Regions from separate parts of the Streptomyces sp. DT190 genome, predicted to be linked through region 3. Evidence: predicted binding sites of a transcription regulator. Region 3 holds the regulator's gene; each other region holds the start of a gene.
What was found. Region 3 encodes HrcA, which represses chaperone genes, less so after heat shock. Its sites were predicted from a motif close to TTNGCACTCNGNNNNNCNGAGTGCNAA; they were not measured.
Positions count from the first base shown of each region.

Region 1: a site for HrcA is predicted at 2,067-2,093, ahead of groL (chaperonin GroEL). Genes of this name have one in related genera too.
Region 2: a site for HrcA is predicted at 2,205-2,231, ahead of groES (co-chaperone GroES). Genes of this name have one in related genera too.

Region 1 covers NZ_JBNCNM010000021.1:120,046-130,355, forward strand. The annotation lists gene thrC (threonine synthase) at 1-897, shown strand, start outside; gene ACPXCS_RS30380 (ubiquitin-like small modifier protein 1) at 985-1,260, shown strand; gene ACPXCS_RS30385 (cold-shock protein) at 1,719-1,922, shown strand; gene groL (chaperonin GroEL) at 2,254-3,876, shown strand; gene ACPXCS_RS30395 (NADH:flavin oxidoreductase) at 4,029-5,186, shown strand; gene ACPXCS_RS30400 (carboxylesterase/lipase family protein) at 5,291-6,844, shown strand; gene ACPXCS_RS30405 (hypothetical protein) at 6,846-7,415, opposite strand; gene ACPXCS_RS30410 (DUF397 domain-containing protein) at 7,439-7,636, opposite strand; gene ACPXCS_RS30415 (helix-turn-helix domain-containing protein) at 7,620-8,459, opposite strand; partial or broken gene ACPXCS_RS30420 (hypothetical protein) at 8,574-8,765, shown strand; gene ACPXCS_RS30425 (hypothetical protein) at 8,953-10,310, shown strand, end outside.
Region 2 covers NZ_JBNCNM010000012.1:79,034-89,343, forward strand. The annotation lists gene ACPXCS_RS21655 (class I SAM-dependent methyltransferase) at 1-399, opposite strand, end outside; gene ACPXCS_RS21660 (polysaccharide deacetylase family protein) at 518-1,444, shown strand; partial or broken gene ACPXCS_RS21665 (polysaccharide deacetylase family protein) at 1,655-2,152, shown strand; gene groES (co-chaperone GroES) at 2,378-2,686, shown strand; gene groL (chaperonin GroEL) at 2,803-4,428, shown strand; gene ACPXCS_RS21680 (hypothetical protein) at 4,700-5,752, shown strand; gene ACPXCS_RS21685 (ester cyclase) at 5,858-6,565, opposite strand; gene ACPXCS_RS21690 (SDR family NAD(P)-dependent oxidoreductase) at 6,758-7,531, opposite strand; gene ACPXCS_RS21695 (MOSC domain-containing protein) at 7,626-8,294, opposite strand; gene ACPXCS_RS21700 (LysR family transcriptional regulator) at 8,385-9,281, shown strand; gene ACPXCS_RS21705 (WhiB family transcriptional regulator) at 9,412-9,741, opposite strand; gene ACPXCS_RS21710 (response regulator transcription factor) at 10,122-10,310, shown strand, end outside.
Region 3 covers NZ_JBNCNM010000009.1:5,148-15,457, reverse strand. The annotation lists gene ACPXCS_RS17585 (S41 family peptidase) at 20-3,166, opposite strand; gene ACPXCS_RS17580 (hypothetical protein) at 3,257-3,814, opposite strand; gene ACPXCS_RS17575 (VOC family protein) at 3,864-4,256, opposite strand; gene ACPXCS_RS17570 (16S rRNA (uracil(1498)-N(3))-methyltransferase) at 4,272-5,012, opposite strand; gene ACPXCS_RS17565 (nitronate monooxygenase) at 5,009-6,097, opposite strand; gene dnaJ (molecular chaperone DnaJ) at 6,311-7,447, opposite strand; gene hrcA (heat-inducible transcriptional repressor HrcA) at 7,447-8,463, opposite strand; gene ACPXCS_RS17550 (MBL fold metallo-hydrolase) at 8,635-9,366, shown strand; gene ACPXCS_RS17545 (DUF3097 domain-containing protein) at 9,398-10,198, shown strand.

The DNA.
Region 1 (10,310 bases), on a different contig from region 3:
GTCGTCGCGCAGGCCCTGGAGGCCGCCCGCGCCTTCGGCTTCACCACCCTCTCCTGCTCCTCCACCGGCAACCTCGCCGGTGCGGTGGGCGCCGCGGCGGCCCGCGCCGGCTTCCGCTCGTGCGTGTTCATCCCGCACGACCTGGAGCAGGGCAAGGTCGTCATGGCCGCGGTGTACGGCGGCGAGCTCGTCGGCATCGAGGGCAACTACGACGACGTGAACCGCTTCTGCTCCGAGCTGATCGGCGACCCGGCCGGCGAGGGCTGGGGCTTCGTCAACGTCAACCTGCGGCCGTACTACGCCGAGGGCTCCAAGACGCTGGCGTACGAGATCTGCGAGCAGCTCGGCTGGCGGCTGCCCGACCAGCTCGTGGTGCCGATCGCCTCCGGCTCCCAGCTCACGAAGATCGACAAGGGCCTGCAGGAGCTGATCAAGCTCGGGCTGGTCGAGGACAAGCCGTACCGGATCTTCGGCGCGCAGGCCGAGGGCTGCTCGCCGGTGTCGACCGCGTTCAAGGCCGGGCACGACGTGGTGCGGCCGCAGAAGCCGGACACGATCGCCAAGTCGCTGGCGATCGGCAACCCGGCGGACGGGCCGTATGTGCTGGACATCGCGCGGCGCACGGGCGGTGCGGTGGAGGACGTGACGGACGAGCAGATCGTCGACGCGATCAAGGTCCTCGCCAGGACCGAGGGGATCTTCGCGGAGACCGCGGGTGGGGTGACCGTGGGCGTGACGCGCAAGTTGGTGGAGAGCGGGGTTCTCGACCCGGCGAAGACGACCGTGGTGCTCAACACCGGGGACGGTCTGAAGACGCTGGACGCGGTGGCGGGCACGGGGCTGACCGCGACCATTCGTCCCAGTCTGGAGTCGTTCCGTGAAGCCGGGCTCGTCTGAGCGTCGTTGTTCGCTGCGGGCCGTGGGGGCTGGTCGCGCAGTTCCCCGCGCCCCTGAGGGCGATACCCAACCGGAGGTTCTGAAGTCATGAGCGTCACCGTTCGCATCCCCACCATCCTGCGTACCTACACCGGCGGGCAGGCCGAGGTCGCCGCCGAGGGGGCGACCCTGGGCGAGGTCATCGCCGATCTGGAGAAGAACCACACGGGGATCGCCGCCCGGGTGCTGGACGACCAGGGGAAGCTGCGCCGCTTCGTCAACGTGTACGTGAACGACGACGACGTGCGGTTCGAGCAGGGGCTGGAGACGGCCACCCCGGACGGTGCCGGCGTGTCGATCATCCCCGCCGTCGCGGGAGGCTGAGCGGGCCCGTAAACCGGTCGGCCGGCCTGATTGTTACCTGGAGTAATGCCGGTCACGGAGAGTTCATCGAATTGCCCCCACCGTGAGAGAAGCGGAGGGGGCAATTCCATGTGATTGAGCGCGGTACAGTTGGGGAACGCGATCCCGATCCTGTGATCGGAACTCTGAATTCCCGCTGCGAGCCCGACAAGATGTAGCCAAAGTGTGCGTGTCTTTCGCGGCTTTTGCGTATTTTATGTGGCCCGACTTGCCCTGAATTCGGGCGAATTCTCCCCACATTCCGGACCCTGCGCGTCCAGAATTCTCGTCCGATTGACCTGTTGCAGACGGCAGTTGGACAGATACATTCAGCCGCGGTCGACGCGTTCCGGCGCACGCCCCCAACCGTGGGGGGTGAGGTCTGACCCGGGTCCGCGAAGTGTGGATCTGTGCAAGGGCCAGTAATAGGGGAGTTAGGCATGGCTCAGGGCACCGTCAAGTGGTTCAACGCGGAGAAGGGGTACGGCTTCATCGCGGTCGACGGTGGTGCGGATGTTTTCGTCCACTACAGCGCGATCCAGATGGACGGCTACCGCACCCTGGAAGAGGGCCAGCGGGTCGAGTTCGAGATCTCGCAGGGCCAGAAGGGTCCGCAGGCCGACATGGTTCGCGTCACCGCCTGAACGCGCACCACGACCGACGCGCAAGCGACAGGTCTTCTCAGAAGGGCTCGCACCCCCCGGGGTGTGGGCCCTTCGGCCTGTTCGCAGCGGGTGCCGGGGGGTGTTCGCGGGTGGCTGACGACCCTGCCCGATCCCCGGGAGGCGCTTGCACTCGCCATGCCCGAGTGCTAATCATTGCGTTAGCACTCTGAAGGTGAGAGTGACAACGTAAGGACCGGGTCGGTGAGGCCGCGGACCAGGTGGGGCAAGGAACCACCGGTCGGAGGCCGTCCGTCGCGGGCGCGGGCGCGGTCCGAAGTAATCACCCCCAGTCCTGGAGGGACCACTTCACATGGCCAAGATCATCGCGTTCGACGAGGAGGCGCGGCGCGGCCTCGAGCGCGGCATGAACCAGCTCGCGGACGCCGTGAAGGTGACGCTCGGCCCCAAGGGCCGCAACGTCGTCCTCGAGAAGAAGTGGGGCGCGCCCACGATCACCAACGATGGTGTCTCCATCGCCAAGGAGATCGAGCTCGAGGACCCGTACGAGAAGATCGGCGCCGAGCTGGTCAAGGAAGTCGCCAAGAAGACGGACGACGTCGCCGGTGACGGTACGACCACGGCGACCGTCCTCGCCCAGGCCCTGGTGCGCGAGGGTCTGCGCAACGTGGCCGCCGGTGCCAACCCGATGGCCCTCAAGCGCGGTATCGAGAAGGCCGTCGAGGCCGTCTCCGCCGCCCTGCTGGAGCAGGCCAAGGACGTCGAGACCAAGGAGCAGATCGCTTCCACGGCCTCCATCTCCGCCGCCGACACCCAGATCGGCGAGCTCATCGCCGAGGCGATGGACAAGGTCGGCAAGGAAGGCGTCATCACGGTCGAGGAGTCCCAGACCTTCGGTCTGGAGCTGGAGCTCACCGAGGGTATGCGCTTCGACAAGGGCTACATCTCGGCGTACTTCGCCACCGACATGGAGCGTATGGAGGCCGTCCTCGACGACCCGTACATCCTGATCGCCAACTCCAAGATCTCCAACGTCAAGGACCTGCTCCCGCTCCTGGAGAAGGTCATGCAGTCGGGCAAGCCGCTGCTGATCATCGCCGAGGACGTCGAGGGCGAGGCCCTGTCGACCCTGGTCGTCAACAAGATCCGCGGCACCTTCAAGTCCGTCGCCGTCAAGGCCCCGGGCTTCGGTGACCGCCGCAAGGCGATGCTGCAGGACATCGGCATCCTCACCGGCGGCGAGGTGATCTCCGAGGAGGTCGGCCTCAAGCTGGAGAACGCCACGATCGACCTCCTGGGCAAGGCCCGCAAGGTCGTCATCACCAAGGACGAGACCACCATCGTCGACGGTGCCGGCTCCGCCGAGCAGGTCCAGGGCCGGGTCAACCAGATCCGCGCCGAGATCGAGAACAGCGACTCGGACTACGACCGCGAGAAGCTGCAGGAGCGCCTGGCGAAGCTCGCCGGCGGTGTCGCGGTCATCAAGGCCGGTGCCGCCACCGAGGTGGAGCTCAAGGAGCGCAAGCACCGCATCGAGGACGCCGTGCGCAACGCCAAGGCGGCCGTCGAGGAGGGCATCGTCGCCGGTGGTGGCGTGGCCCTGCTGCAGGCCTCCCAGGTCTTCGAGAAGCTGGAGCTCGACGGTGACGAGGCGACCGGCGCCAACGCCGTGAAGCTCGCGCTGGAGGCCCCGCTGAAGCAGATCGCCGTCAACGGTGGTCTCGAGGGCGGCGTCGTCGTGGAGAAGGTCCGCAACCTCCAGGTCGGCCACGGCCTGAACGCCGCGACCGGTGAGTACGTCGACATGATCGCCGAGGGCATCATCGACCCGGCGAAGGTGACCCGTTCCGCGCTGCAGAACGCCGCCTCCATCGCCGCGCTGTTCCTCACCACCGAGGCCGTCATCGCCGACAAGCCGGAGAAGGCCGCCGCGCCCGCCGGTGGCGGTATGCCGGGCGGTGACATGGACTTCTGATCGACCTGGTCGATCGTCGTCTTTCCGAGGGCGGCACTCCCGGCAGGGGGTGCCGCCCTCGGGCGTGTGCCGGATCACAGTGGGGGCGGGATGGCGGGGCCGGACCGGGTCGTTGAACCGTACGTCCTATGCGCATGCACATACTGCCTGGTATGTGCGTACTGTCCGGTATCCGAAGGAGCCCCCACGTGACCGACGCCGCCGCCTCCCGCGCCGCCGACATCCTGTCCCGCCCCGTCACGCTGAACGGCCTGACCGTCCCCAACCGGATCGCGATGGCGCCGATGACCCGCATGTTCTCCCCGGGCGGCGTGCCCGGTGAGGACGTCGTCTCGTACTACGCGCGCCGCGCCGCGGCCGGGGTCGGCCTGATCGTCACCGAGGGCACCTACGTCGGGCACGAGTCGGCCGGGCAGAGCGACCGGGTGCCGCGGTTCCACGGTCCGGAGCAGCTCGCGGGCTGGGCGAAGGTCGCCGAGGCGGTGCACGCGGCGGGCGGCACGATCGTGCCGCAGCTGTGGCACATCGGCATGGTCCGCAAGCAGGGCGAGCCGCCCGTCGCCGACGCCCCGGCCGTCGGTCCCTCCGGTATCCGCACGGACGGCACCGAGGGCACCGGCAAGATCATGACGCAGGCCGACATCGACGCCGTCATCGGCGCGTTCGCCGAGGCCGCCGCGGCCGCCGAGCGCATCGGCTTCGACGGCGTGGAACTGCACGGCGCCCACGGCTACCTGCTCGACCAGTTCCTCTGGGAGGGCACCAACCGCCGCACCGACGCCTACGGCGGCGACCGGGTCGCCCGCGCCCGCTTCGCGGCGGAGATCGTCGCGGCCGTCCGCGAGACCGTCTCGCCCGGCTTCCCCGTCATCTTCCGTTACTCGCAGTGGAAGCAGGACGCCTACGACGCCCGCCTCGCCGAGACCCCGGAGGAGCTGGAGTCCATCCTGACCCCGCTCGCCGCCGCCGGTGTCGACGCCTTCCACGCCTCCACCCGCCGCTACTGGGTCCCCGAGTTCGACGACTCCGACCTGAACCTCGCCGGCTGGACCAAGAAGCTCACGGGCAAGCCCACCATCACCGTCGGCTCGGTCGGTCTGCGCGGCGACTTCATCAAGTCCTTCCAGGGCCAGGGCGCCGAGGTCGGCGACCTCGACAACCTCCTGGACCGCTTCGAGCGCGACGAGTTCGACATGGTCGCCGTCGGCCGCGCCCTGCTGCAGGACCCCGAGTGGGCGCGCAAGGTCCTGGCGGGCCGCTTCGACGAGCTGGCGCCGTACGACGCGGCGGCGCTGAAGACCCTCAGCTGACCCCGGTCCGCCCAGGGCTCCGCCCACGGGTGTCTGGATCCGGTTGCCTCGGTCGAGCACACTGGCCGAGCGCCTGATCACCGGCACCCGTGAGGAGACCAACGATGACGACGACCGAGCCCCGCCCGCCCGCGGACGGCCGGTCCGAGCTGCCCGGGCCGGTGGTGCGCACCACCGCCGGCGCGGTGCGCGGACGGCGTGCGGAGGGGCTCGCGGTCTTCCGCGGCATCCCCTTCGCCGCACCGCCGGTGGGCGAGGCCCGCTTCCAGGCGCCGCGCCCGGCCCGGCCCTGGGACGGCATACGGGAGGCCTACGCCTTCGGCCCGCCGCCCCCGCAGGACCTCGGCCTGCTGGGCGGCCCGGCCCTGGTCGCCACTCCCCAGGGCGACGACTGGCTCACGGTCAACGTCTGGACCCCCGACCCCGACCCGGCCGCCCGCCGCCCGGTGATGGTGTGGATCCACGGCGGTGCCTACAAGCTCGGCCACGCCGGCAGCCCCGGCTACGACGCCCGGCACATAGCCGCCGACGGCGATGTCGTGGTCGTCACCTTCAACTACCGCGTCGGCATGGAGGGGTTCGCCCACATCGAGGGCGCGCCCGCCAACCGCGGCCTGCTCGACCAGGTGGCCGCGCTGGAGTGGGTGCGCGACAACGTCGAGGCGTTCGGTGGCGACCCGGGGCAGGTGACGGTCTTCGGCGAGTCGGCGGGCGCGGGCTCGGTGGCCTCGCTGCTGGTGATGGACCGCGCGGCCGGGCTGTTCCGGCGGGCGATCGCGCAGAGCGTGCCGGGGACGTTCTTCTCCGCCGAGCTGGCCCGGGACATCGGCACGGCCCTCGCCGCCGAGGTGGGCCTGCGCCCCACGGTCGCCGACCTGTCGACGGTGGACCCGCGGCGGCTGACGGCGGCGGGGGAGGCGCTCGGCCCGAAGATGCCGCAGCACCTGGACCGCTGGGGCCGGGCGGCGCCCACGGTGACCCCCTTCTCGCCGGTGGTCGACGGCGAGGTCCTGCCGGCGGCGCCGTGGCAGGCGCTGGCCTCCGGAGCGGCCAGGGACATCGACCTGCTCGTCGGCCACAACCGCGACGAGTACCGCCTCTTCGTCGCCCTGGCCGGACAGCTCGGCCGGATCCCCGACGACCGGGCGGACGCGGCCCTGCGCCTGTTCGCCCCCGGCCCGGACGGTGCCGCGGCCTACCGCACGGCCTTCCCCGGCGCCTCGCCCGCCGAGCTGTACGAACGCGTCCGGACGGACTGGCTGTTCGCCATGCCCTCGCTGCACCTGGCCGAGGCGCACCGCGCGGGCGGCGGCAGCGCGCACGTCTACGAACTGACCTGGCCGGCCCCCGGCGACGGCGGCGCGCTCGGCGCCTGCCACGGCCTGGACGTCCCGCTGCTGTTCGGCACGTACGGGGCGGACCTGGGGGCCCTGCTGTTCGCGGGCACCGAGCCGTCCGCCGAGGCCCTGGCACTGTCGTCCCGCTTCCGCTCCTCCTGGACGGCGTTCGCCAGGACGGGCGACCCGGGCTGGCCGGCGTACGACGACGAGCGGCTGGTGCAGGTGCTGGACGCGGAGCCGGTGGTCACGGCCTGTCCCGAGGAGACCTCGCGGCGGCTGTGGGAGGGCCACGAGTTCCGGGCTCTGCCGCTGCTGTGACCTAGAGGTTGCCCATCGGCTCGATGTCGGTCCGCACCGGTGTGCCCCACACCCGCAGGACCTCGTAGTCGGTGAACTCGTGGACCAGCCGGTACGCCATCGCGGCCCGGGGCGCGCGGCGCTGGGCGGCGATGTACAGCTCGGCCTCGCGGCGGTCCCGGCGCGGGGTGCCGCACAGCTGCCAGGTCTGGCCGTTCCACAGCTCCGGCAGCCAGCGCTGCTGGGGCTGCGGGCGGTCGCCGCGTACGCCGTACCGCGACTGCACGGGGTCGGTCTGCGGCTGGTGGGGCCCGGGTCCGTTGAACTCGTTGCGGCGGGCTGCCCGGCGCCGGGTCTCGCACAGCAGGCACAGGTCGGGGGCGGCCTCGTCGACCGGTCCGTTCGGGTGCTCGGGGCACCGGGTGCTGGGCGCGGCGTTCGAGACGCTCTCCTCCAGCAGGTCCAGGGCCCGCCGCAGGTCCGCCCGCACCTCGTGCAGCTTGGCGTCCGGGGTGTCGGAGGTGAGGGCCTCCCCGTGCTCACCGAGCAGACGGAGAGCGCGGCCGAGTGCGGTCAGCTGGGCGTGGTTCATGCTGTCCATTGTCCCCAGTCGGCTCAGGCCGTGTCGTCCTTGAGGTGCGCGACGAAAGCGGCCCAGGCGGTGGCCCGGAACACGAGCTGCGGGCCGTGGGGGTTCTTGGAGTCGCGGACGGGGACGGCGGTGGGGTGACCGACGGCTACTTCGAGGCAGTTTCCGCCGTCGCCGCCGCTGTGGCTGGACTTGTGCCAGGTGACCTCAGGAATGCGCCTCATGAGCGTAATCCTGAGCCAAACGCTCGATCAGGGCCAGGGACTTCCCGGGCGAGAGTGCGAAGGCGGTGAGCAGTTGGTACCTGAACCGCTGCTCCTTGACCATGACTGGGTCATCGTCCAAGCGTCCGGTTCCGACCCCCTCGAAGTAGACCAGTGGAGGGGCGCCCTCGAAGTCCATCAGCTTGATCGCACCCTGCATGGCCGTATGCGCACCCGCGTCAAACGGCAGCACCTGGACGATGGCCCGGCCGCGGCGGCCCAGGTCCGCGATGTGGCGTAACGCCTCCGCCATCACCTCGGGTCCCCCTGTCACCCGTCGAAGTGCGGCTTCGTCGACCACCGCCCACAACAAGGGCTCTGTTGGGTCGCTGAGCAGGCGGGCGCGCTCGATCCGCGCGGCCACGAGCTCCTCGATCTTCTCCTCGGGAGCCGTCGGCTGGTATGCCCGGCAGACGGCTCGCGCATAGCCGGGCGTCTGAAGCAGGCCGGGGATCAGGAGCGGCGCGTACTCCCGGATCTCCGTCGCCTGCGCCTCCGCTTCCGCCGCCTCCGCGAAATGCTCCGGATACTTCGACTTCGCCGCCGCCCCGCAGTGCCGCTGGAAGAAGTCCTCCGTCCCCAGCGCCTCGTCCAGCAGACGCGCGTACTCCCGCTGCATCCTGCGCGTGCCCGCCTCCAGCTGGCCGATGAACGAGCCGCTCACGAACAGCCGTTGGCCCAGTTCCTCCTGGCTGAGGCCGGCCTTCTCGCGGGCGTGGCGGAGTTCGGCGCCCAGGAGGGCCCGCGGGGAGGAGGACGGGTCGAGGTCCCTGGGTCCGGGCATGGGCAACTCCCTGTCGCACACATCGGGTTGTTGGACTGCCGTGTATGGCCAGGTTAGGGGCGGCTCGGACACGCTGGGTGGTGAATTGGCAACTCAGTGTGGAGGTAGGAGAGCATGCGCTCGACAGAAGAGGCCGTGAAGTCGCTGCGGGACGCCCTCGCGGGTGTCGGTGTCGTGTTGCCGTCCCTGCGGGTCGACCCCGTCACGGCCGCGAGTGAGGAGCCGTTCGCCCTGGTCGATCTGGGGCGGTGCAACGTGCGGACGGCCGAGCATCTGACCGACGTGCTGCGGTCGCTGCCCGTCGGGGACGCGCTGCGGGCGCGCGTGCGGCAGGTCAACCGGGAGGTGAAGTCGCGGTGACGTGAGGGTGATCGGTGGGTGGACTACAACCATTCGCCCGTCATCGCCGTCGAACAGGCGTATCGCGCGTACACCGGCGTCCGCCCCACCGCACGCCCCTTGGGAAGACCGATCGCCTCAGAGAAAGCCTGCCATGACGCTCCGTTGGTGGTGCGGTGTCCTGCGCGTGCGTGGGAAGACCGACCTGTTTCTCGTACTCCTGTTCGCGGCCGCTTTCGCCGCACTGCCCGTCTTCGCGCTGCTCCCGTCCCTGTGGGGCTTCGCCCTCGCCTCGGCCGTGAGCTACGCCGCCGACGAGGTGCTGCACACGCGTGCCCCCGCCTTCGTGCGGCGGCTCGCCGCGTTGCAGCTGACGCGCACCATGCGGTTCGCCGTGCGGACGGTGATGCTGCTCGCCCTGGCCGACCGGATGGACGCGCCCGGCTCCGTGCTGGTCATCGCGTCGGCCGTGTTCAGCGTGCACTTCGCGCTGGTGGTCCTGTACACCGCGGTGCATCACGCGATCCGGCGCCGGCGCATCCTGCCGGTGGTGGTGCGCAACCTCGACATGAGCGGGGCGGGCATCCCACCGGCGCCGCCCGCCCTCCTCTACCGGCGCTTCCTGCGCAAGCTGCTCCACCTGGACCTGCCGGCGCACGCCGGAGTGCTCACCGCGCTCGCCGTGGGGGCGTGGCAGCCCGCCGGTGCCGGGTTCGCGCTGACCACCGGGCTCACGGTGGCCGCCGTGCTGGCGCTGCTGGGGCAGCTGCGCCGGGCCCGCCGGATGCCGTCGGACGAGCAGGTCATCGCCGAGGTCGACCGGCAACTGGCCGCATACCGGCCGGAGGTGGCGCTGTACTTCAGCTTCGCGTCCGTGTCCCGGGACTTCATGTACCAGGTGAACATGTGGATCGAGACGCTGGAGCGGCTCGACCGGCGTCCGCTGATCATCCTGCGGGAGCGGGCCTCGTTCCGGTATCTGAGCCGTACCTCGATCCCGGTCCTGTGCGTGCCGAAGGCCGACGACCTGGCCCAGCTGGAACTGCCGGAGCTGCGTGTCGTGCTCTATCCCGGCAACGCGGGCAAGAACGTGCACATGCTGCGGGTCGCCGAGGCCAAGCACGTCTTCATCGGGCACGGCGACAGTGACAAGCTCGCCAGCAGCAACCGGGTGAGCAAGGTGTACGACGAGATCTGGGTCGCCGGGCGGGCCGGGCGCGACCGGTACCGGCGGGTGCGGCACGCCATCAGCGACTCCGCGATCGTCGAGGTGGGACGCCCGCAGCTGTCGTCGATCCGGTTGCACGCGGACCACGTGCCCGGGCCGCTGCCGACCGTCCTGTACGCGCCGACCTGGGAGGGCTGGAGCGACGACGACTGCCACACGTCCCTGATCCCGATGGGCGTGACGCTGGTCGAGAAGCTGCTCGCGCAGAACGTCCGGGTCCTCTACAAGCCGCACCCCCTGACCGGCAAGCGCTCGCCTGCCGCCGCCGAAGCCGACCGGGCGAT
Region 2 (10,310 bases), on a different contig from region 3:
GGCCGCCGCGGCCGTGAGCGGGTCCCGGTCCACGGCCAGCACCCGGATCCCGGCCCGGGCCAGCGCGATCGCGTCACCGCCGATGCCGCAGCACAGGTCGGCGACCGAGGTCACGCCCCACTCGGCCATGCGCCGCGCCCGGTAGGCCGCCACGCTCGCCCGGGTCGACTGCTCCACCCCGTTCGGCGTGAAGAACATCCGGCCCGCGTCCTCGGCGCCGAACTTCACCGCCGCCCGCTGCCGCAGCCGCGCCTGCCCGAGCGCGGCCGACACCAGCTCCGCGGGGTGCTCGCGGCGCAGCCGGGTCGCGACGGCCAGCTCCCGCGCCGGGTCGGTGTCGCGCACCTCGTCGAGGAGGGCGCGGCCTTCGGGGGTGAGGAGGAGGGCGAGGTCGTTCACCCGGTCATTGTCGGCCACGGCGGGCCGGGTGACGCGTGTGGGCCAGTCGGTGGACGCGGGCCCGCCGGTCGCTGTGTCGGGCCGGGTTCGCCGGGGCGGGCTGCGAGGATCCGGCACCATGCGAGCAGTCGTACAAAATGACAAAAGCCGGGCCTCGGGCGGTGCACGGATCGGCCTGGCCGTGCTCGCCCTCGCCGCCATCGCCTCGGGCTGCGCGCAGGGCGGCGGCAGCGACCAGGTCACCCCGGCCGGCGGACAGCAGCCCCTCGACGCGCCACCGGCCCGCGCGCTCGACTCCTACGCCTCCAAGCTGCGCGCCGCGCACGCCGCCCGGGTCGCCGCCGCGCACCGCTGGGAGCTGAAGAGGGTCCCGCTGCCCGCCCCGCCGGCCCCCGAACACAAGCCGAGGATCAAGACCCGCAAGGGCTTCCAGGTGGCCGGGCACCGCGAGTCGAACCTCCCGCCGGTCTTCACGCGCATCCCCACCCGGGACAAGGTCGTCTTCCTCACCATCGACGACGGCGCCGAGAAGGACCGCACCTTCCTGCGGATGATGAGCGACCTGGACGTCCCCTACACCGCGTTCCTCAGCGGCTACCTGGTCAAGGACGACCCCCGCTACTTCAAGAAGATGCAGGCCAGGGGCGTGGTCCTGAACAACCACACCCTGCGCCACCGCTACATGCCGGGCCTGTCCTACCGCGCGCAGAAGCGCGAGATCTGCGGCATGCAGCGCTACATGGAGAAGCGCTTCGGCAAGCGCCCCGCCCTCTTCCGCCCGCCCTACGGCAGCTACAACCGGGCCACCCTGCGCGCCGCCAAGGCCTGCGGCATCACCCACGTCCCGCTGTGGAACGAGGAGGTCTTCGCCGACCGCTGGGAGTACCGCGAGGCCGACCGCGAGCTGCGCCCCGGCGACATCGTCCTCACGCACTTCCGGGGCCCTGCCGAGTGGAAGGGCACGATGCCGGACATGATCCGCCGCTTCCTGAACAAGGTCACGGCCGAGGGGTACGCGGTGGGGCGGCTGGAGGACTACCTGTGAGGCGGCCGGCCGCGGCCGTGCTCTGCGCGCTGCTGGTCCTGCTGGCCGGCTGCGCGGACAGGGCGGGGGAGCGGCCGGGCACCGCCGACGGCCGGGCCCGGGACCCGGCCCCCGCGGCCCGCCGCCTCCCCCCCCGTCGTCGACCGCGTCGCCACCCGCGACCCGGTCGTCTTCCTCACCTACGACGACGGCGCCGAACGCGACCCCCGCTTCGTCGGCCTCGTGCGCGAACGGCGCCTGCCGGTCAGCATGTTCCTCACCGACAGCGTCGTGGGACCCGGCTACGGCCATTTCGCCCGGCTGCGCGCGGTCGGCGCGTCGCTGCAGAACCACACCCTCGACCACCCGGCCCTGCGCGGCCTGCCCTACGCCGGGCAGCGCGCCGAGATCTGCGGCCAGCAGCACAAGCTCCACTCCCGCTTCGGCGTCCGCCCCCGCCTCTTCCGCCCGCCCTACGGCACCTACGACACCACGACCCTGCGCGCCGCCGCCGACTGCGGCATCGCGGCGGTCGTGCTGTGGCGCGTGTCCCTGGGCGCCGACGGCGCCCTCACGTACACCCGCGGCCGGCCCGGGCTGCGCGCCGGCGACATCGTCTCGGTGCCGTCGGGGGACGCGTCCCTGACCCTGGCGCAGCGCACGGTGGGGTTGCTGCGGCAGATCGAGGCGAAGGGCCTACGAGTGGGCCGGCTGGAGGACTACCTGTAGGGGGTCCGCGGCCCCTGGGAGGGAAGTCGCCTGGCCGACGCGCCGCGGGCAATTAGCAGTCCGCTTGACCGAGTGCTAATCGCGGTCATAGTCTCGGCTCTGGCACTCGCCACAGGAGAGTGCCAACACAGCGACGGGCAGGTCCGGCACCCGCGACGACGGATCCACCTGGTCGCCACCTCAGACAGTTAACCCCGTGAGATCTCCGAAGGGGGAGGTCGGATCGTGACGACCACCAGCTCCAAGGTTGCCATCAAGCCGCTCGAGGACCGCATCGTGGTCCAGCCGCTCGACGCCGAGCAGACCACCGCCTCTGGCCTGGTCATCCCGGACACCGCCAAGGAGAAGCCCCAGGAGGGCGTCGTCCTGGCCGTGGGCCCGGGCCGCTTCGAGGACGGAAAGCGTCTTCCGCTCGACGTCTCCGTCGGCGACGTCGTGCTCTACAGCAAGTACGGCGGCACCGAGGTGAAGTACAACGGCGAGGAGTACCTCGTCCTCTCGGCCCGCGACGTGCTCGCGATCATCGAGAAGTAATTCACCCGAAGCACCTTGCTTTGAACTGCGCCCCTGGCCCCCGCTATCGCCAATAAGCCGGGCGCCCGGGGCGCAGTTGCCGTTATCCCAGATTCCGGAAGAGGGCTCACGCTCCCATGGCGAAGATCCTGAAGTTCGACGAGGACGCCCGTCGCGCCCTCGAGCGCGGCGTCAACAAGCTTGCCGACACGGTCAAGGTGACGATCGGCCCCAAGGGCCGCAACGTCGTCATCGACAAGAAGTTCGGCGCCCCCACCATCACCAACGACGGTGTGACCATCGCCCGCGAGGTCGAGGTCGAGGACCCGTACGAGAACCTCGGTGCCCAGCTGGTCAAGGAGGTGGCGACCAAGACCAACGACATCGCGGGTGACGGTACGACCACCGCGACCGTGCTCGCCCAGGCGCTCGTGCGCGAGGGCCTGAAGAACGTCGCCGCCGGTGCCTCCCCGGCCGCCCTGAAGAAGGGCATCGACGCCGCCGTCGCCGCGGTCTCCGAGGAACTCCTCGCGACCGCCCGCCCGATCGACGAGAAGTCCGACATCGCCGCCGTCGCCGGTCTGTCCGCCCAGGACAGCCAGGTCGGCGAGCTCATCGCCGAGGCGATGGACAAGGTCGGCAAGGACGGTGTCATCACCGTCGAGGAGTCCAACACCTTCGGCCTGGAGCTGGACTTCACCGAGGGCATGGCCTTCGACAAGGGCTACCTGTCGCCGTACTTCGTGACGGACCAGGAGCGCATGGAAGCCGTCCTGGACGACCCGTACATCCTCATCACGCAGGGCAAGATCTCCGCCATCGCGGACCTGCTGCCGCTGCTGGAGAAGGTCATCCAGGCCAACGCCTCCAAGCCGCTGCTGATCATCGCCGAGGACGTCGAGGGCGAGGCCCTGTCGACCCTGGTCGTGAACAAGATCCGCGGCACCTTCAACGCCGTCGCCGTGAAGGCCCCCGGCTTCGGCGACCGCCGCAAGGCGATGCTGCAGGACATGGCCGTCCTCACCGGCGCCACGGTCGTCTCCGAGGAGGTCGGCCTCAAGCTCGACCAGGTCGGCCTGGACGTCCTCGGCTCCGCCCGCCGCGTCACCGTCACCAAGGACGACACCACGATCGTCGACGGCGCCGGCAACAAGGACGACGTGCAGGGCCGCGTCGCCCAGATCAAGGCCGAGATCGAGACCACGGACTCCGACTGGGACCGCGAGAAGCTCCAGGAGCGCCTCGCGAAGCTGGCCGGCGGCGTGTGCGTCATCCGCGTGGGTGCCGCCACCGAGGTCGAGCTCAAGGAGCGCAAGCACCGTCTGGAGGACGCCATCTCCGCGACCCGCGCCGCGGTCGAGGAGGGCATCGTCTCCGGTGGTGGCTCCGCGCTGGTCCACGCCGTCAAGGTCCTCGAGGGCAACCTCGGCAAGACCGGCGACGAGGCCACCGGTGTCTCCGTGGTCCGCAAGGCCGCCGTCGAGCCGCTGCGCTGGATCGCCGAGAACGCCGGCCTGGAGGGCTACGTCATCACCTCCAAGGTCGCCGAGCTCGACAAGGGCCAGGGCTTCAACGCCGCGACCGGCGAGTACGGCGACCTGGTCAAGGCCGGTGTCATCGACCCGGTCAAGGTCACCCGCTCCGCCCTGGAGAACGCCGCCTCCATCGCCTCCCTTCTCCTCACGACCGAGACCCTGGTCGTCGAGAAGAAGGAAGAGGAGGAGCCGGCCGCCGCGGGCCACAGCCACGGCCACGCCCACTGAGGCACGGCCCACTGAGGCATGACGGCACAAGGCTGACGGCCATGGGCTGACGGCCCGGGGCTGAGGCCGAGGGCTGACGTCGTCGGCCCGCCGAGCCCGAGCGAAGGCCCGGCACCCCGCAGAAGGGGTGCCGGGCCTTCGCCGTGCAGCCGCCCGGTCTTCGCGGTGCAGCCGTCGTGCCGTCCGCCCTGCCTCAGCCGGCCGGGAACGGGAACCGCGCCGGGGCGCAGCGGGTCTATGACTGGGGCAGTCGGATCATGAGGGGGCAGGGATGGACCAGGTGCTCTACGCGGAGCGGTCCCGCAACCCGTTGGCGCGGACGGTGCGGCTCACCGAGCACGGACTGCGCCGGGGCGGCAGGACGACCCCGCTGGACGAACTGAACCTCGAAGCCATGGCGGAGGCGTTCCTGCGGGGCTGCTGGCTCGGCGGCGGGGGCACCGAACGCCCCCTCGGGGCGCTGCCGCAGGGCCCCGGCCTCGTCCCGGTCACCCGCGTGACCGGCACCACCACTCCCCTGAGGACCCGGCACGCCGCCGACTTCGCCCGCGCGTTGGGCGAGCTGGCGGTACGCCGGTGCGGCGGGCCGGACCACGTGGCCGCCGTCGCCGCACGGGCGCAGGCGGAGGGCGTGCCGCTGTGGATCGCGCGCCGCCATGCGCCCGGTCCCGCCGGACCGGTGACCGTCGCCGTGGACCGGCGCTCGGTGCGCGTGGACGTCTGGGGCCCGCACGCCCCCGCCGTGCGTCTGCGAGCCCCCTACGGCTACCGCCCCGAGAGTGCCGACCGCGCCCACGGCCTGGTCATGTACGTCGGCGACCTCACCGCCGTGCTCGAACTGCGCAAGAAGGTGCGCAAGTCCAAGAGCAAGGTCGAGATCCGCCTGGCCGACCGGCTGTGGACGCTGCGCCGCGAGAACGCCGAGAGCTCCTGGCTCCTGCGCGGCGAGCAGCGCATCGCGCTGCTGACCCGCCCCGCACGGTGGCCCGGCCCCCCGCCCGGCTCGGTGCTGCTGCCGCTGGCCGACGTGCGGTACGAGAGCCCCGACCCCCTGGACGCCGTCATGGCCCACGCGGTCGCCGTCTCCTTCGGCCTCGGCGACACCACGGGCCTGGCCAGGTTCCGCGCCGTCAAGCGCCGCTGGGAGACGGACGAGGACACCTGGGACAGCCCGTGGTTCAGCAACCTCGGCAGGGACCGCCACGACAACGAACCCGGTGGCGGCGACGGCTGGGGCAGCGACGGCGGTGACGGGGGCGACGGCGGCGGCGGTGACGGCGGTGGTGGCGGGGACGGCGGAGGCGGTGGCGGAGGAGGCGACTAGCCCTCCGACCGGCGGACGCCTGCCCCGGCCACCGCGGCCGGGGCGGGGCCCGGCCCGCCGCGTCGAGTCCGTCCGCCGTCCCGCCGTCCCGCCGGCCCGTCGCGGTCAGAGCTCGGTGGGCTCCAGCGCCCCCAGCTGCTGCATCAGCCCGAGCCGGTCGTACTGCCACCACCCCTCGGCGATCTTGCCGTCGGGTGTGCAGCGGTGGACGGTCGTCCCGGTCATGGTGACGTCCTCGCCGGTCGGCGGGATGCCGAGGAACTCGCCGGTGTGGCGCCCGTGGAAGGTCCACCGGGTGCACACCCGGTCGCCCTGCGCCATCTGGTCCTCGACGGTGAACGAGAAGTCGAACCCGCCCCGCCAGACCTCCACCTCGCGCCGCACCGCGTCCAGCCCGATGACGTCCTGCACATTGCCCGGGTCGTGGTCGTGGTAGTCCTCGGCGAACACGTCGTTGAACGCGGGCGCGTCACCCCGCCCCGGCGCCAGCTCGAAGAACCTGCGCGCGGTGGCCGCGTTGAGCTGCTCGTCCCGCACCACGTCGAGGTCCGTGAACCTCGGCGTCTCGTCACAGAGCGCCAGCATGTCCTGGAAGATCCGGTCGGTCTCCGGCAGCCCGGAGTTGCGCATGGCGTCCTCGTAGGACGGGAACTCCACGATCTCCACGATGTGCGAGGAGTCGGCCCGGTCCTTCGCCACCACACTGTGCGTGGCGGTCCGTTTGCCCTTGGTCTGCTCGACCCAGCGGTCCATCAGCCGGTTCATCTCGTCGAGCCGGCTGGTCCTGCATTCGATGAGCTGAACGAAGGTCATACTCGCCCCACCTCCGGCCCCCCTGGGGTCCGGCTGAACAGCACCGGCTGAACAGCACCATTGTCCCCACGGGAACCGCGCGTCGCCTCCCGGCGCCCGGGCACGGCAAGGGGGTGAGGGATGGGGCCGGGGGATGGCAGGGGCGGGACGGCCGGAGCGGCGGAGCACCTGTCCGGCCGCGCCCCGCGGCGCCTACTGCGGCCCGTACTTCCGCCCGGTCCTGGAGGACACGGCCCCCAGCATCCCGCGCGGCACCAGCTTCGCCGCCCCCATCAGCGCCTTGTACCGGGGGTCCGGGATGGACAGCGTCCTGCCCCGGGCCAGGTCGTGCAGGGCCGCCGCGACCAGCTTGTCCGCGTCGAGCCACATCCAGCCCGGGATGTTGTCCGTGCCCATGCCGGCCCGCTCGTGGAACTCGGTGCGGACGAAGCCGGGGCACAGCGCCATCAGGCGTACGCCGCTGCCGGCCAGGTCGCGGGCCACGCCCTGGGTGAACTGCACGACCCAGGCCTTGGACGCGCCGTAGGTGCCGCGCGGCACGAACGCGGCCACCGAGGCGACGTTGACGACACCGCCGCGGCCCCGCTCGCGCATGGCCTCCGTCGCCGCCGACGTCAGTCGCAGCACCGCCTCGCAGTGCACCTTCAGCATCCGCAGCTCGTCGGCCATGGGGACGTCGAGGTAGCGGCCCTTGTTGGCGAAGCCGGCGTTGTTGATCAAGAGGTCGACGGGGTTCCTGCGGTCGCCCAGGCGGTCGGCGACCGCCTCGATGCCCTTGTCCTCGGCGAGGTCGGCCGTCAGCACCTCCGCCTCGATGCCGTGCCGGTCGTGCAGCTCGGTCGCCTGTTCGCGCAGCCGCTTGGTGTCGCGTGCGACCAGCACCAGGTTGTGCCCGTCGGCCGCCAGTCGCCGCGCGAACGCGGCCCCGATGCCTGCCGTCGATCCCGTAATCAGAGCCGTTGTCATGGCAGAAGGGTAGTGACCTGGACCGCGTGCATCCGCGTGCCCGCGGGCCCTTCCCCGGTGAAGGCTCGGTGGAGAAGGACCCGGTGAACGGCTGTCAGCCGCCGTGCTTCTCCGCGTACTCCCGCGCCGCCCGCAGCGACTCCGGGTGCAGCGCCTCACCCGCCGCCAGCAGCCGCGGCAGCAGTGTCCGCTCGGTCGTCACCGCCCGGAACTGCAGGGCCACCGTCACGTCGTGGTCCGGCCGGTGCAGCACCTCGATCGCGTCGCCCGCCCGGATCTCGCCCGGCTCGATCACCCGCAGGTAGGCCCCCGGCGCCCCCCGCTGCGTGAACCGCTTCACCCAGCCCTTTTCCCCCAGATGGCCCTGGAACGTGCGGCACGGTATGCGGCCGCAGGTGACCTCCAGCACCACCTCGGGCCCGATGCGCCAGCGCTCGCCGATCCGCGCGCCGGAGACGTCGAGACCCACCGTCGTGAGGTTCTCGCCGAACGCGCCGTCGGCCAGGGTCCGGCCCAGCTCGCCCTCCCACGCGTCCAGGTCCTCGCGCGCCATCGCGTACACCGCCTGGTCGTCGCCGCCGTGGTGCTGCAGCTTGCACACGGCGTCCCCGGCGAGCCCGCTCCCGCCGATGCCCTTGGGGCCCGGCGCGGCCACCCGCACCGGCCCCGCCACCGGCCGCTTGTCGATTCCCGTGACCCCCTCGGGGTGGTCCGTGTACGGCACGGCCTCGGCGCGCCCCAGATTCACAGACAGAAGCTTCATGCCCGCACGGTAGGGGACCGGCTCCCAAAGCGTCGACGTATTTTCGCTGCGAGATCCAAAGCCCGGCTTATCGTCGCTTATCCTCGAAGAGTGATCGAAGCTCGTCATCTCCGCGTCCTGCGCGCCGTCGCGGCCACCGGCTCCTTCTCCGCAGCGGGGCGGGAACTGGGCTGCACCCAGCCCGCCGTCAGCCAGCAGATGAAGGCCCTGGAGGCGTCCGTCGGCACCCCGCTGCTGATCCGCACCGGGCGGGAGATGCGCCTGACCCAGGCCGGTGAGGCCCTGGTGCGGCACGCGGCCGGGATCCTCGCGGGGCTGACGGCAGCGGAGGAGGAGGTCGCCGCCATCGCCGGGCTGCGCGCCGGACGGGTCCGGCTCGTCTCCTTCCCCAGCGGCAGCTCCACGCTCGTCCCCACCGCCCTCGCCGCCCTGCGCGAGGCCCACCCCGGCACCCGCGTCTCCCTGGAGGAGGCCGAGCCCCCGGCCTCCGTCGGCCTGCTGCGCGAGGGAGACTGCGACGTGGCGCTGGCCTTCCGCTACGAGGGCGCCGCGGGCGCCGAGGAGTGGGACGACCTCGTCGTGCGGCCGCTGCTGTCGGACCGGCTCGTCGCGCTCGTGCCGGAACGGCACCGGCTCGCTGACGCGCAGTCCGTCGCCATCGGCGAGCTCGCCGGGGAACCGTGGATCGCGGGCTGCCCACGCTGCCGCGGCCAGCTGGTCGAGGTGTGCACGACAGCCGGCTTCACCCCGCGCATCGACTTCGCCACCGACGACTACCCGGCGGTGGTCGGCCTGGTCGGCGCCGGCCTGGGCGTGGCGGTGCTGCCGCAGCTGGCGGTGGAGTCCGTACGGCCCCGGGGCGTGCGCACCGTGACGCTGGAGCCGGCGGTGCGCCGGGAGATCGTCGCCCTGACCCTGCCCGACCTCGCGCAGGTCCCCGCGGTGGCGGCCACACTCGACCAGCTGACCCGGGCCGCCCGCCGCTAGCGCCGCCCACGCGCACCCCTCCCGGGGCGCGCACGCACGCCGAAAACCAACGGCAGGCACGCCAAAACCAACGGCAGGCACGCCAAAAACCAACGGCACGCATGCGCGTGCCTTGAGAAGAAACGTTCCTTCAGTTGTTCGAGGCGTCGTGCCCGCCGGATGTCGTCGCCGACACCAGCCGGTTGCGCGCCCGCCCCATCAGCTCTTCACGCTCGTCCTCGGTCAGACCGCCCCACACGCCGTACGGCTCTCGTACCGCCAGCGCGTGGGCCGCGCACTCGGCGCGCACGGGGCACCTCATGCAGACCTCTTTGGCCGAGTTCTCGCGAGCACTCCGAGCCGCACCGCGTTCGCCCTCCGGATGGAAGAAGAGCGAGCTGTCCACCCCGCGACAGGCAGCCAGCAGCTGCCAGTCCCACAGGTCCGCGTTCGGTCCGGGAAGGCGGGAGAAATCTGCCATTACGTGACCCCTTGTTGCCGTTCTTGGCGGATCCGGTGTCCACGACCGTACAACTACGATCTAAGGAGATGAAAATATGACTCATTGCGAATCTAGCTCCAGACACCGCCAAAGCGGAAGAAATGGGTCTGAATGGGGCATAGGTTGTGATGAAAGTTCGAGGGTCTGTGGCGCATATCTGCACCGTGTCCGAGCCCTCACGTAGAGTGCCGAAGATGGCAGCCGGCCCCGTAACTCTTTCGAGTGACCGTCGTTGAGAGTGCGAGGCGGTTGAAGGAACAAGCGCTCGGGCAGGCGTCCGAGACGGTCGACCGCACAGGTGACGATTTCGTACCAGCCTGGAGGCTCAAGGTGACGCGCATCAGCTGCGGAGGGCGGCCATGACTTCCGTCCTCGTCTGCGACGACTCCCCGCTTGCCCGAGAGGCGCTCCGCCGCGCGGTCGCGACCGTGCCCGGCGTCGAGCGCGTGACGACGGCGGCCAACGGCGAGGAAGTCCTCCGCCGCTGGGGGGCCGACCGCTCGGACCTGATTCTGATGGACGTACGCATGCCCGGACTGGGCGGCGTC
Region 3 (10,310 bases):
CCGACCTTGCCGGTGCCGGTCAACCGGGCAGGCCCGGAGGCGTTTTCGCCGGTGCCGTCTCCAGGCTCTCCAGCGCCATGCGGATGGCCTCGTCCAGTTGGGGGTCCCGGCCCGCCGCGTGGTCCTGCGGGCTCTGCACCACTTCCACGTCCGGGTCCACCCCGTGGTTCTCCACGCCCCACCCGTAGCCCTCCAGCCAGAACGCGTACTTCGGCTGCGTGACCAGGGTGCCGTCGACCAGGCGGTAGCGGCTGTCGATGCCGATGACGCCGCCCCAGGTGCGGGTGCCGACCACCGGGCCGATGCCGAGCGCCTTGATCGCGGCGTTGACGATGTCGCCGTCGGAGCCGGAGAACTCGTTGGCGACGGCGACGACCGGGCCGCGGGGCGCGTCGCGCGGATAGCTCTCGGCGCGCATGCCGCGGGGCAGGTCCCAGCCGACGACGCGGCGGGCCAGTTTCTCCACCACCAGCTGCGAGGTGTGCCCGCCGCGGTTCTCGCGGACGTCGACCACCAGGCCCTCGCGGGCCACCTCCACGCGCAGGTCGCGGTGGATCTGGGCCCAGCCGGGCGCCTGCATGTCGGGGACGTGGAGGTAGCCGAGGCGGCCGCCGGACTTCTCGTGGACGTAGGCGCGGCGGTCGGCGACCCAGGCGTGGTAGCGCAGCGGTTCCTCGTCGGCGACCGGGACGACGACGGCGTGCCGCGGCTCGCCGCCGCCGGACGGGGAGATGGTCAGCTCCACCGGCTTGCCGGCCGTGCCGATCAGCAGCGGGCCCGGTCCGGTGACGGGGTCGACGGGCTGTCCGGCGACCGCCACCACGGCGTCCCCGGGCCGTACCGCGACGCCGGGTGCGGCCAGCGGGCTGCGGGCGTCCGGGTCGGAGGTCTCCGAGGGCAGGATGCGGTCCACGCGCCAGGTGCCGTCCTCGTGGCGGGAGAGGTCGGCGCCGAGCAGGCCCTGGCGGGGGCCGCGGCCGGAGCCGCCGCGCGGGGTGACGTAGGCGTGGGACGTGCCGAGTTCGCCCTGCACCTCCCACAGCAGGTCGACGAGGTCGTCGTGGGTGGCGAGCCGCTCCAGGACCGGGCGGTAGCGGTCGAGGACGCCGCTCCAGTCGACGCCGCTCATGTCCGGCCGCCAGAAGTGGTCCCGCATGATGCGGCCGGCCTCGTCGAACATCTGCCGCCACTCGGCGGCGGGGTCGATCATCTGGCGGACCCGGCTCAGGTCGACGGTGATGTTGCTGTCGCTGTCGTCGTCGCCGGAGGCGCGCCGGTCACTGGGGACGACCTTCAGCCGTCCGTCGGTCCACAGCAGCACCCGCTTGCCGTCGCCGCTGACCTCGAAGTGGTCGGCGTCCACGGCGAGATGCTCGACCCGCTGCTGAACGAGGTCGTAGCGCTCCAGCTCGGTCTTGGGCTCGGGGTCGTCGGGGGTGGCCCGGGAGGCGCCGAGCACCCCGGCGACCGGGTGGCGCAGCCACAGCACCCCGTCCTTGGCGGCCCGCAGGTTGGAGTAGCGGGCGGCCTCGACCGGGAACGGCACGATGCGGTCGGCGAGGCCCTCCAGGTCGATCCGGGTGGTGGGGGCGCCCTCGCTGTCCGGGGTCTCCTCCCGGTCGGGCGTCTCGAAGGACCGGCCGTGCCGCTGCGGCCCGAACGGCGACGGGGTCGTGGCCGCGAGCGTGATGAGGTGCGGCCGGGCGCCCTCGACGAAGGCCAGGTCGAAGACGTGCTCGTCGTAGACCGGGTCGAAGGAGCGGGTCGACAGGAACGCGAGGTGCTTGCCGTCCGCGGTGAACGCGGGCGCGTAGTCCTGGAAGCGCAGCGGGGTCGCCTCGGTGACCGACAGGTCGGTGGTGTTGGCGAGCCTGAGCTGGCTCAGCGGCCGCGGGCCGGGGTGGGACCAGGCCAGCCAGGCCGAGTCGGGCGAGAAGACCAGCCCCGAGACGTCCCCGTCCTCGCTGCGGTCCACCTCCCGCACCTCGCCGGTCTCCCGCTCCACGAGCAGCAGCCGCCCGTCGTGGGAGGCCACGGCCACCCGGCTGCCGTCGGGGGCCACCGCGAGGTCCAGCACCCTGCCGAGCTGTCCGGCGGCGAGCCGGCGCGGGGTCGCGCCCGGGGCGAGGCCGGTGGCGGGCGCGAACTCCAGGGCGTCGTCGCCCTCGGCGTCCGTCACCCACACCACCCACTCCTCGCCGTCCGCGCGGAACGCCCGCGGCAGCCGGGCCCGTACGCCGGGCGTCGCGGCCAGCGCCCGGGCCGGGCCCGAGCGGTGGGTGACCCAGTGGACGGTGCCGCGTACGGAGACGGCGCTGCCGCGCGCGGTGTGGTCCGGGGACGCCGAGCCGAACCAGCGGGCGGCGTTCACAGCGAACGGCTGCAGGTCGGCGCGCTGCCCGCCCAGCCGCACCTCGAGCCGGCGCGGCTCGGCCCCGTCCAGGTCGTCCAGCAGGTGGAGTTCACCGGCGCTGGAGTACACCACCCGGGTGCCGTCGGTCGCGGCGTGCCGGGCGTAGAACCCGTCGAGCGGGGTGTGGCGGCGCAGGTCCGAGCCGTCGGCGAGGGACGAGTAGAGCGCGCCCGTGCCCTCGTGGTCGGAGAGGAACGCGACCCGGTCCCCCACCCACAGCGGGTACTCGATGTTGCCGTCGAGGTCCTCGTGCAGCCGGACGAAGGTGCCCTCGCCCTCGCGGTCGATCCACAACTTGCCCGCCGTACCGCCCCGGTACCGCTTCCACCAGGCCGCCTCGCGCCCCATCGGCGCGGACAGCAGCACCGTGTGCGGCCCGAACGCCACGTCGCCGACCGGCCCGTACGGCAGGGCGGCGGCCGGGCCGCCGTCCAGCGGGACGGCACGCGCCCAGGTGCGGCGCAGGCTGGCCTGCCCCTGCGAGCTGATCGCCAGGACCTCGCCGCCGGGGGTCCAGCCGCGCACCTGCGTCCTCGAACTGCCCCAGTGGGTCAGGCGCTTGGCGGGACCGCCGTCGACCGGGGCGACGAGCACCTCGGGGGCGCCGTCCCGGGTGGAGGTCCAGGCGACGGTGGTGCCGTCGGGCGAGACACGGGGGTGGGTCACCGGCGTGTTGTCGGCGCTGACCCGCCAGGCCCGCCCGCCGTCGAGCGGCGCGAGCCACACGTCGTCCTCGGCGGTGAAGGCGACCAGGTCGCCGTGCACGTGCGGGAACCGGAGATAAGCAGGCGATGTCACCTGATCACCCTATGCAGGGAGGGCGCCGCGCGGACAGGGTTCCGATCACTTGCCCTCGACCGGGCGGCAGTCCGGGTACCGGTCGCACCAGATGGTCTGCGTGACGGTCACCGTGACCGTGGCCCCCGGCCCGTCGTTGCCCGGTCCGCCGCCCACCGGGGGCGGGCTGGTGGCGTTGCAGTCGCCGAGCCCGTCGACCCGGAACCAGACCTTGCCGTCCACCTTGGCGGTGATGTTCCCGCGCACACAGGCGCCGTCCACCGCGTGGGTCACCTTGCCGTCGACGGTGATGTCCTTGCCGTCGTCGGTCTCGCCCTGGCAGTCGACGGCCGCGACGGTCCTCTCGCTCGCCGAGGGCGACGCCTTGGTGTTCTTGCCGCTGTCGCCGTAGGACGCGGTGCAGCTGAGCCAGCGCACGCCCGCCTTCTGGCGGTCGAGTTCCTTGGTCACCACCTCGTCGGTGGTGTACGCCACGGCCGCGGAACCGATGCCGTCGCCCGGCTCGCAGGCGACGGTGCCGCCCACGGCGACGACCGCGAACACCGCCGCGACAGCAGCCCGCCGGCCGCGCGGCCCCCGTCGAAACCTCCTCGAAGCCCCCATGGAGGGCAGCCTGCCACCGACGGGGGCGGCGCGGTAGGGCGCAAAGGCGTCAACCGCGCAGCAGCAGCCACTCTTGGAGCTCCACCAAGTTGCCCTCGGGGTCCTTGAGATGGGCGACCCGCATCCGGTCGGTCAGGGGCGCCGGACCGTGCAGGACCGTGCCGCCGCGCAGCGTGATCTCCTCGCAGTACGCGTCCAGCGCGTCCACCCGCAGCACCACCAGGGACCGGTGCCCGGCGGCCGGTTCCCCCACCTCGCCGAGCACCTCGGCCATCATCGACCGGTCCTGCAGCGCGATCCCCGCGGAGCCGACCGCGGGACTGAACTTCTCGTACGGGCCCTCGGCCGCGCCCGACTGCGGCTTGAGGCCGAGGACGTCGCCGTAGAACCGGTAACACGCGGCGAAGTCGGTGACGAGCAGGCGTACTTGGGCGAGTTCCACGGTGCCTCCAGGGGGTCAGGACCAGCGGCCGGTACGGGCCAGCAGGACGGCGGCGGCCGCCGTCCCTGCCGTCGATGTGCGCAGCACACTGCGCCCGAGGCGATACGCCCCGGCCCCCGCCTCGGCGAACAGCGCCAGTTCCTCCGGCGCCACACCCCCCTCGGGTCCCACGACCAGGACGATCTCGCCGGCCGTCGGCACCTCGGCCGTCGCCAGCGGTTCCTCGCCGCTCTCGTGGAGCACGGCGGCGAAGTCGGCCTGCCGCAGCAGTGCGGCGACCTGCTTGGTCGTGGCCGCGTCGGCGACCTCCGCGAAACGCACCCGGCGCGCCTGCTTGCCGGCCTCCCGGGCGGTGGCCCGCCACTTGGCGAGCGCCTTCGCCCCGCGCTCGCCCTTCCACTGCGTGATGCAGCGGGCCGCCGCCCAGGGCACGACGGCGTCGACGCCGACCTCGCTCATGGTCTCGACGGCCAGTTCACCGCGGTCGCCCTTGGGCAGTGCCTGTACGACGGTCACCCGCGGCTGCTCGGGCGGCTCCTCGCCCACCGAGTCCAGCTGGACGATCAGCCGGTCCTTGCCCTCGGTGCCGAGCACCACGCAGTCCGCCCAGCGCCCGGCCCCGTCCGTGAGGACGACGTCCTCCCCGGCCCGCAGCCGCTTCACGGAGACGGCGTGCCGCCCTTCCGGCCCGTCCAGCACGTACCGTCCGCCGCCGCCCGCGTCGAAGTGCTCGACGACGAACACCGGCGCGGTCATCGCAGGCCTCCGCCCGGGACGCCCCCGCCCGACAACGCTGTCCGGGCGGCGGCGAGTTCACCGGCCAGCACCTCCACCAGCTGCCCCGCGGGCAGCTCCCGCGCCATCCGGTGCCCCTGCCCGGCCCACAGCGCCATGCCCTGCGCGTCCCCGGCCTTGGCGGCGGCCTTGCGCAGCGGCGAGGTCAGGTGGTGGATCTCCGGGTAGGCGGCGGGCGCGTACGGGCCGTGCTCGCGCAGGAACCGGTTGACGAGCCCGCGCGCCGGACGGCCCGAGAAGGCCCGGGTCAGCTCCGTGCGCACGAACAGGGGGTTGGTCAGCGCCTGCTTGTGCAGGGCGTGCGCGCCGGATTCGTGGGTGGCGAGGAAGGCCGTGCCCAGCTGGGCCGCGGACGCGCCGGCCGCGAGGAGTCCGGCGATCTGGCCGCCGCGCATGATGCCGCCGGCGGCGATGATCGGGATGCCGACGGCCTCCCGGATCTGCGCGACCAGGGTCAGCAGCCCGAGGCCGGAGCCGTCGGTCTCGGGGACGTCCCGGTGGGTGCCCTGGTGGCCGCCGGCCTCGACGCCCTGCGCGATGACGGCGTCCGCCCCGGCCCGCTCGACGGCCCGGGCCTCGTCGGGGGTGGTGGCGGTGGCCAGGACGAAGGTGCCGACGCGGTGCAGGGTGTCGACGACCTCGCGGTGGGGGACGCCGAAGTGGAACGACACCACCGGGACGGGGTTGTCGCGCAGCACCGTGAGCTTGGTCTCGTAGCCGTCGTCCCGGCCGCTCTCCGGATCGCCGAGCTCGGCCTCGTACCAGGTGGCCTCGCCGGCCAGCTGGTGGGCGTAGACGTCGACGGCGGCGGGGTCGGCGTACTCCGGCTGCGGCATGAAGAGGTTGACCCCGAAGGGCCGGCCGGTGAGGCTCCTCAGCTGCTTGATCTCCTGGTACATCCCGTCGGCGGTCTTGTACCCGGCGGCGAGGAAGCCGAGCCCGCCCGCTTCGCACACGGCGGCGGCGAGCTTCGGCACGGAGACGCCGCCCGCCATGGGGGCCTGCACGATCGGGAGCGGGAAGAGATCGGTCAGTGCGGAGGACATGACCGCATGTTGTCACGTCCTCCGGACAACTCCGAAACCGGCCTGCCGTGTGGCATAGACCAGAGGAACTACCGCTTCCGCACCCCCGGCGCGACCGGCCCCAGCGACCGTTGAACGCGTCCTTCAGCCGCGAGAACAGCCCCTGCCGACCGGGCTGACCGTGCCGACCCGGGGGGCGACCCCCGGACCCCCGGCAGCCCCCGGGCTTCCGCCTCAGCGACCGTTGAACGCGTCCTTCAGCCGCGAGAACAGCCCCTGCTGGCCGGGCTGGAACTGGCCGGTCGGCCGTTCCTCGCCGCGGAGCTTGGACAGTTCGCGCAGCAGGCGCTCCTGCTCGGGGTCGAGCTTGGTCGGTGTCTGGACCTCGACGTGGACGATCAGGTCGCCGCGTCCGCCGCCGCGCAGGTGCGTGACGCCCCGGCCGTGCAGCGGGATCGACTGGCCGGACTGGGTGCCCGGGCGGATGTCGACCTCCTCCATGCCGTCGAGCGTCTCCAGCGGCACCTTCGTGCCCAGGGCCGCCGCCGTCATCGGGAGCGTGACCGTGCAGTGGAGGTCGTCGCCGCGGCGCTGGAACTGCGCGTGGGGCAGCTCGTGGATCTCGACGTAGAGGTCACCGGCCGGACCGCCGCCGGGCCCGACCTCGCCCTCGCCCGCGAGCTGGATGCGCGTGCCGTTGTCCACACCGGCCGGGATCTTGACCGTGAGCGTGCGGCGGGACCTGACGCGGCCGTCGCCCGCGCACTCGGGGCACGGCGTCGGGACGACCGTGCCGAAGCCCTGGCACTGGGGGCACGGGCGGGACGTCATGACCTGGCCCAGGAAGGACCGGGTCACCTGCGACACCTCACCGCGGCCGCGGCACATGTCACACGTCTGCGCGGAGGTGCCCGGGGCCGCGCCCTCGCCGTTGCAGGTGTTGCAGACGACGGCCGTGTCGACCTGGATGTCCTTGGTCGTACCGAAGGCGGCCTCGTCGAGCTCGATCTCGATACGGATCATCGCGTCCTGGCCGCGGCGGGTGCGCGAGCGCGGTCCGCGCTGCGACGCCGTGCCGAAGAAGGCGTCCATGATGTCCGAGAAGTTCCCGAAGCCACCGGCTCCGAAGCCGCCCGCGCCGGCGCCGCCGGACTGCGAGAGCGGGTCGCCGCCGAGGTCGTAGACCTGCTTCTTCTGCGGGTCCGACAGCACCTCGTAAGCGGCGTTGATCTCCTTGAACCGCTCCTGGGTCTTCGGATCGGGGTTGACGTCCGGGTGCAGCTCGCGGGCGAGCCGCCGGAAGGCCTTCTTGATCTCTTCCTGCGACGCGTCGCGGCGCACGCCGAGTACGGCGTAGTAGTCGGTGGCCACTACGACTCCGCCAGGATCTGTCCGACGTACCGTGCCACTGCGCGTACCGCTCCCATCGTTCCCGGGTAGTCCATGCGGGTCGGTCCGACCACGCCGAGCTTGGCGACTGCCTCGCCGCCCGAACCGTAGCCGACCGACACGACGGACGTGGAGTTGAGTCCTTCGTGGGCGTTCTCGTGACCGATACGGACGGTCACGCCCGGATCCTTCGCCTCGCCGAGCAGCTTGAGGAGCACGACCTGCTCCTCCAGCGCCTCCAGCACCGGCCGGATCGTGAGGGGGAAGTCATGACCGAAGCGGGTCAGATTGGCGGTGCCGCCGATCATCAGCCGCTCCTCGTTCTCCTCGACGAGCGTCTCCAGGAGTGTGGAGAGCACCGTGGAGACCGTACCCCGGTCCTCGTGCTCGAAAGCCTCCGGGAGATCCTCCACCAGACCCGGCACATCCGCGAAACGGCGGTTCGCCACCCGGCTGTTGAGCCGCGCCCGCAGATCCGCGAGCGAGGCCTCGCCGAAGGGCGCCGGGCAGTCGACCACCCGCTGCTCGACCCGGCCGGTGTCCGTGATCAGCACGAGCATCACCCGCGCGGGCGCCAGGGAGAGCAGCTCCACGTGGCGCACGGTGGACCGGGTGAGCGACGGGTACTGCACGACGGCGACCTGGCGCGTGAGCTGCGCGAGCAGCCGCACCGTGCGCGCCACGACGTCGTCGAGGTCGACGGCGCCCTCCAGGAAGTTCTGGATCGCGCGCCGCTCGGGTGCGGTCATGGGCTTGACGCCGGCGAGCTTGTCCACGAACAGGCGGTAGCCCTTGTCGGTGGGGATGCGCCCGGCACTGGTGTGCGGCTGGGCGATGTATCCCTCGTCCTCCAGGGCCGCCATGTCGTTGCGGACGGTCGCCGGGGAGACGCCGAGGTTGTGCCGCTCGGTGAGGGCCTTGGAGCCGACCGGCTCCTCGGTGCCGACGTAGTCCTGGACGATGGCGCGCAGCACCTGAAGCCTGCGTTCACTGAGCATCGCGCACACCTCCAGAAGTCGTCCGCCCGTGGCCCGCCGTTCACGGCCTGGCACTCTGCTCGTGCGAGTGCCAATGTTCCCCGGCCCAGTGTACGGCGGTGGGGTACGCCCCCGGCAAGGCTGGTCGTGCGCGGTCGTGCCCCGGGCGGGCCGCACGGCTAGCGTCGCCGTATGACGGTGACTTGGGAAGAGGCCGGATGGGAGCGCCTGGCCGCCGGGGTGGGCCGGTGCCGGCTGCCGGTGTGGGACTGCACGGCGGGGCTGGTCGCCGGGGAGGGCGCGGTCCTGGTGATCGACGCCGGGTCGAGCCCGGCCGAGGGTGCGCGGGTGCGCGCGCAGGCGCAGTCGATCACCGGTCACCGTGTGACACATCTCGCGCTGACCCATCCCCACTTCGACCACGTCTTCGGGGCCGCGGCGTTCCCGGAGGCGGAGGCGTTCGGCGCGGTCGGCGTGGACGCGGTGCTGACCCGGGCGCGGGACCGCGAGGAGCTCCGCGCCGACGCGGTGCGCAACGGCCTGGCCGAGGACGTGGCGCGGGAGTCGGCGCTGCGGCTGGCCGCGCCCCACCACCTGGTCTCCGGCGAGTGGACGCTCGACCTGGGCGGCGGCCGCCAGGTGCTGCTGGCGAACGTGGGCCCGGGGCACACCGCGCACGACCTGGTGGTGCTGGTGCCGGGCGATCCGGAGGTGGTGTTCTGCGGCGACCTCGTCGAGGAGTCGGGCGAGCCGCAGGCCGGCCCCGACGCGGTGCCCTCGCAGTGGCCGGCCGCGCTGGACCGGCTGCTCGCGCTGGGCGGCGCCGACGCACTGTACGTGCCCGGTCACGGAGCGGTGGTGGACGCGGCGTTCGTCCGGGCCCAGCGGGACGCGCTGGCGGCGCGTTTCGGCGTGTCTCCGTGATCGCCCCGCGGCTTCTCCTATCGTCATCCGAATGCGCCAGTACTCTCCGGACCTGACCCCGCCGTGGAAGAAGCCCCAGCCGGTCCCCGAGGTCCCGGCGGAACCGGGCCTGGTGGTGGAGGAGCCGGGCACGGGTTTCTGCGGGGCGGTCGTGCGCTGCGAGGCCGGCACGGTGACGCTGGAGGACCGCTTCGGCAAGGACCGCGTGTTCCCGATGGAACCGCGCGGCTTCCTCCTGGAGGGCAGGGCGGTGACGCTGGTGCGCCCCTCCTCCGGTGCAGCGGCCCGCCCGGCCCGCACGGCCTCCGGATCGGTGGCGGTGCCCGGCGCACGCGCGCGCGTGGCCCGCGCCGGCCGCATCTACGTCGAGGGCCGGCACGACGCCGAGCTGGTGGAGAAGGTGTGGGGCGACGACCTGCGCGTCGAGGGCGTGGTGGTGGAGTACCTGGAGGGCGTGGACGACCTCCCGTCGATCGTCGAGAGCTTCGCGCCCGGCCCCGACGCGCGCCTGGGCGTCCTGGTCGACCACCTCGTACCGGACTCGAAGGAGTGGCGCATCGCCCGGGCGGTGACGAGCGAGCACGCACTGGTGGTGGGTCACCCGTACATCGACATCTGGGAGGCGGTGAAACCGTCGTCCCTGGGCATCGAGGCCTGGCCCCGGGTCCCGAGGGGCCAGGACTGGAAGACGGGTGTCTGCCGCGCCCTGGGCTGGCCGGAGAACACCGGCGCGGCCTGGCAGCGGATCCTGTCGGGCGTCCACTCGTACAAGGACCTGGAGCCGGAGCTGCTGGGCCGGGTGGAGGAACTGATCGACTTCGTGACGGCGTAGCCGCCGCGGGCGTGCGGGCCGCGAGGGGCGGCACGGGTGGGCGCGGCGGCACGGGTGGGCGCGGCGGCACGGGTGGGCGCGGCGGCACGGGTGGGCGCGGCGGCACGGGTGG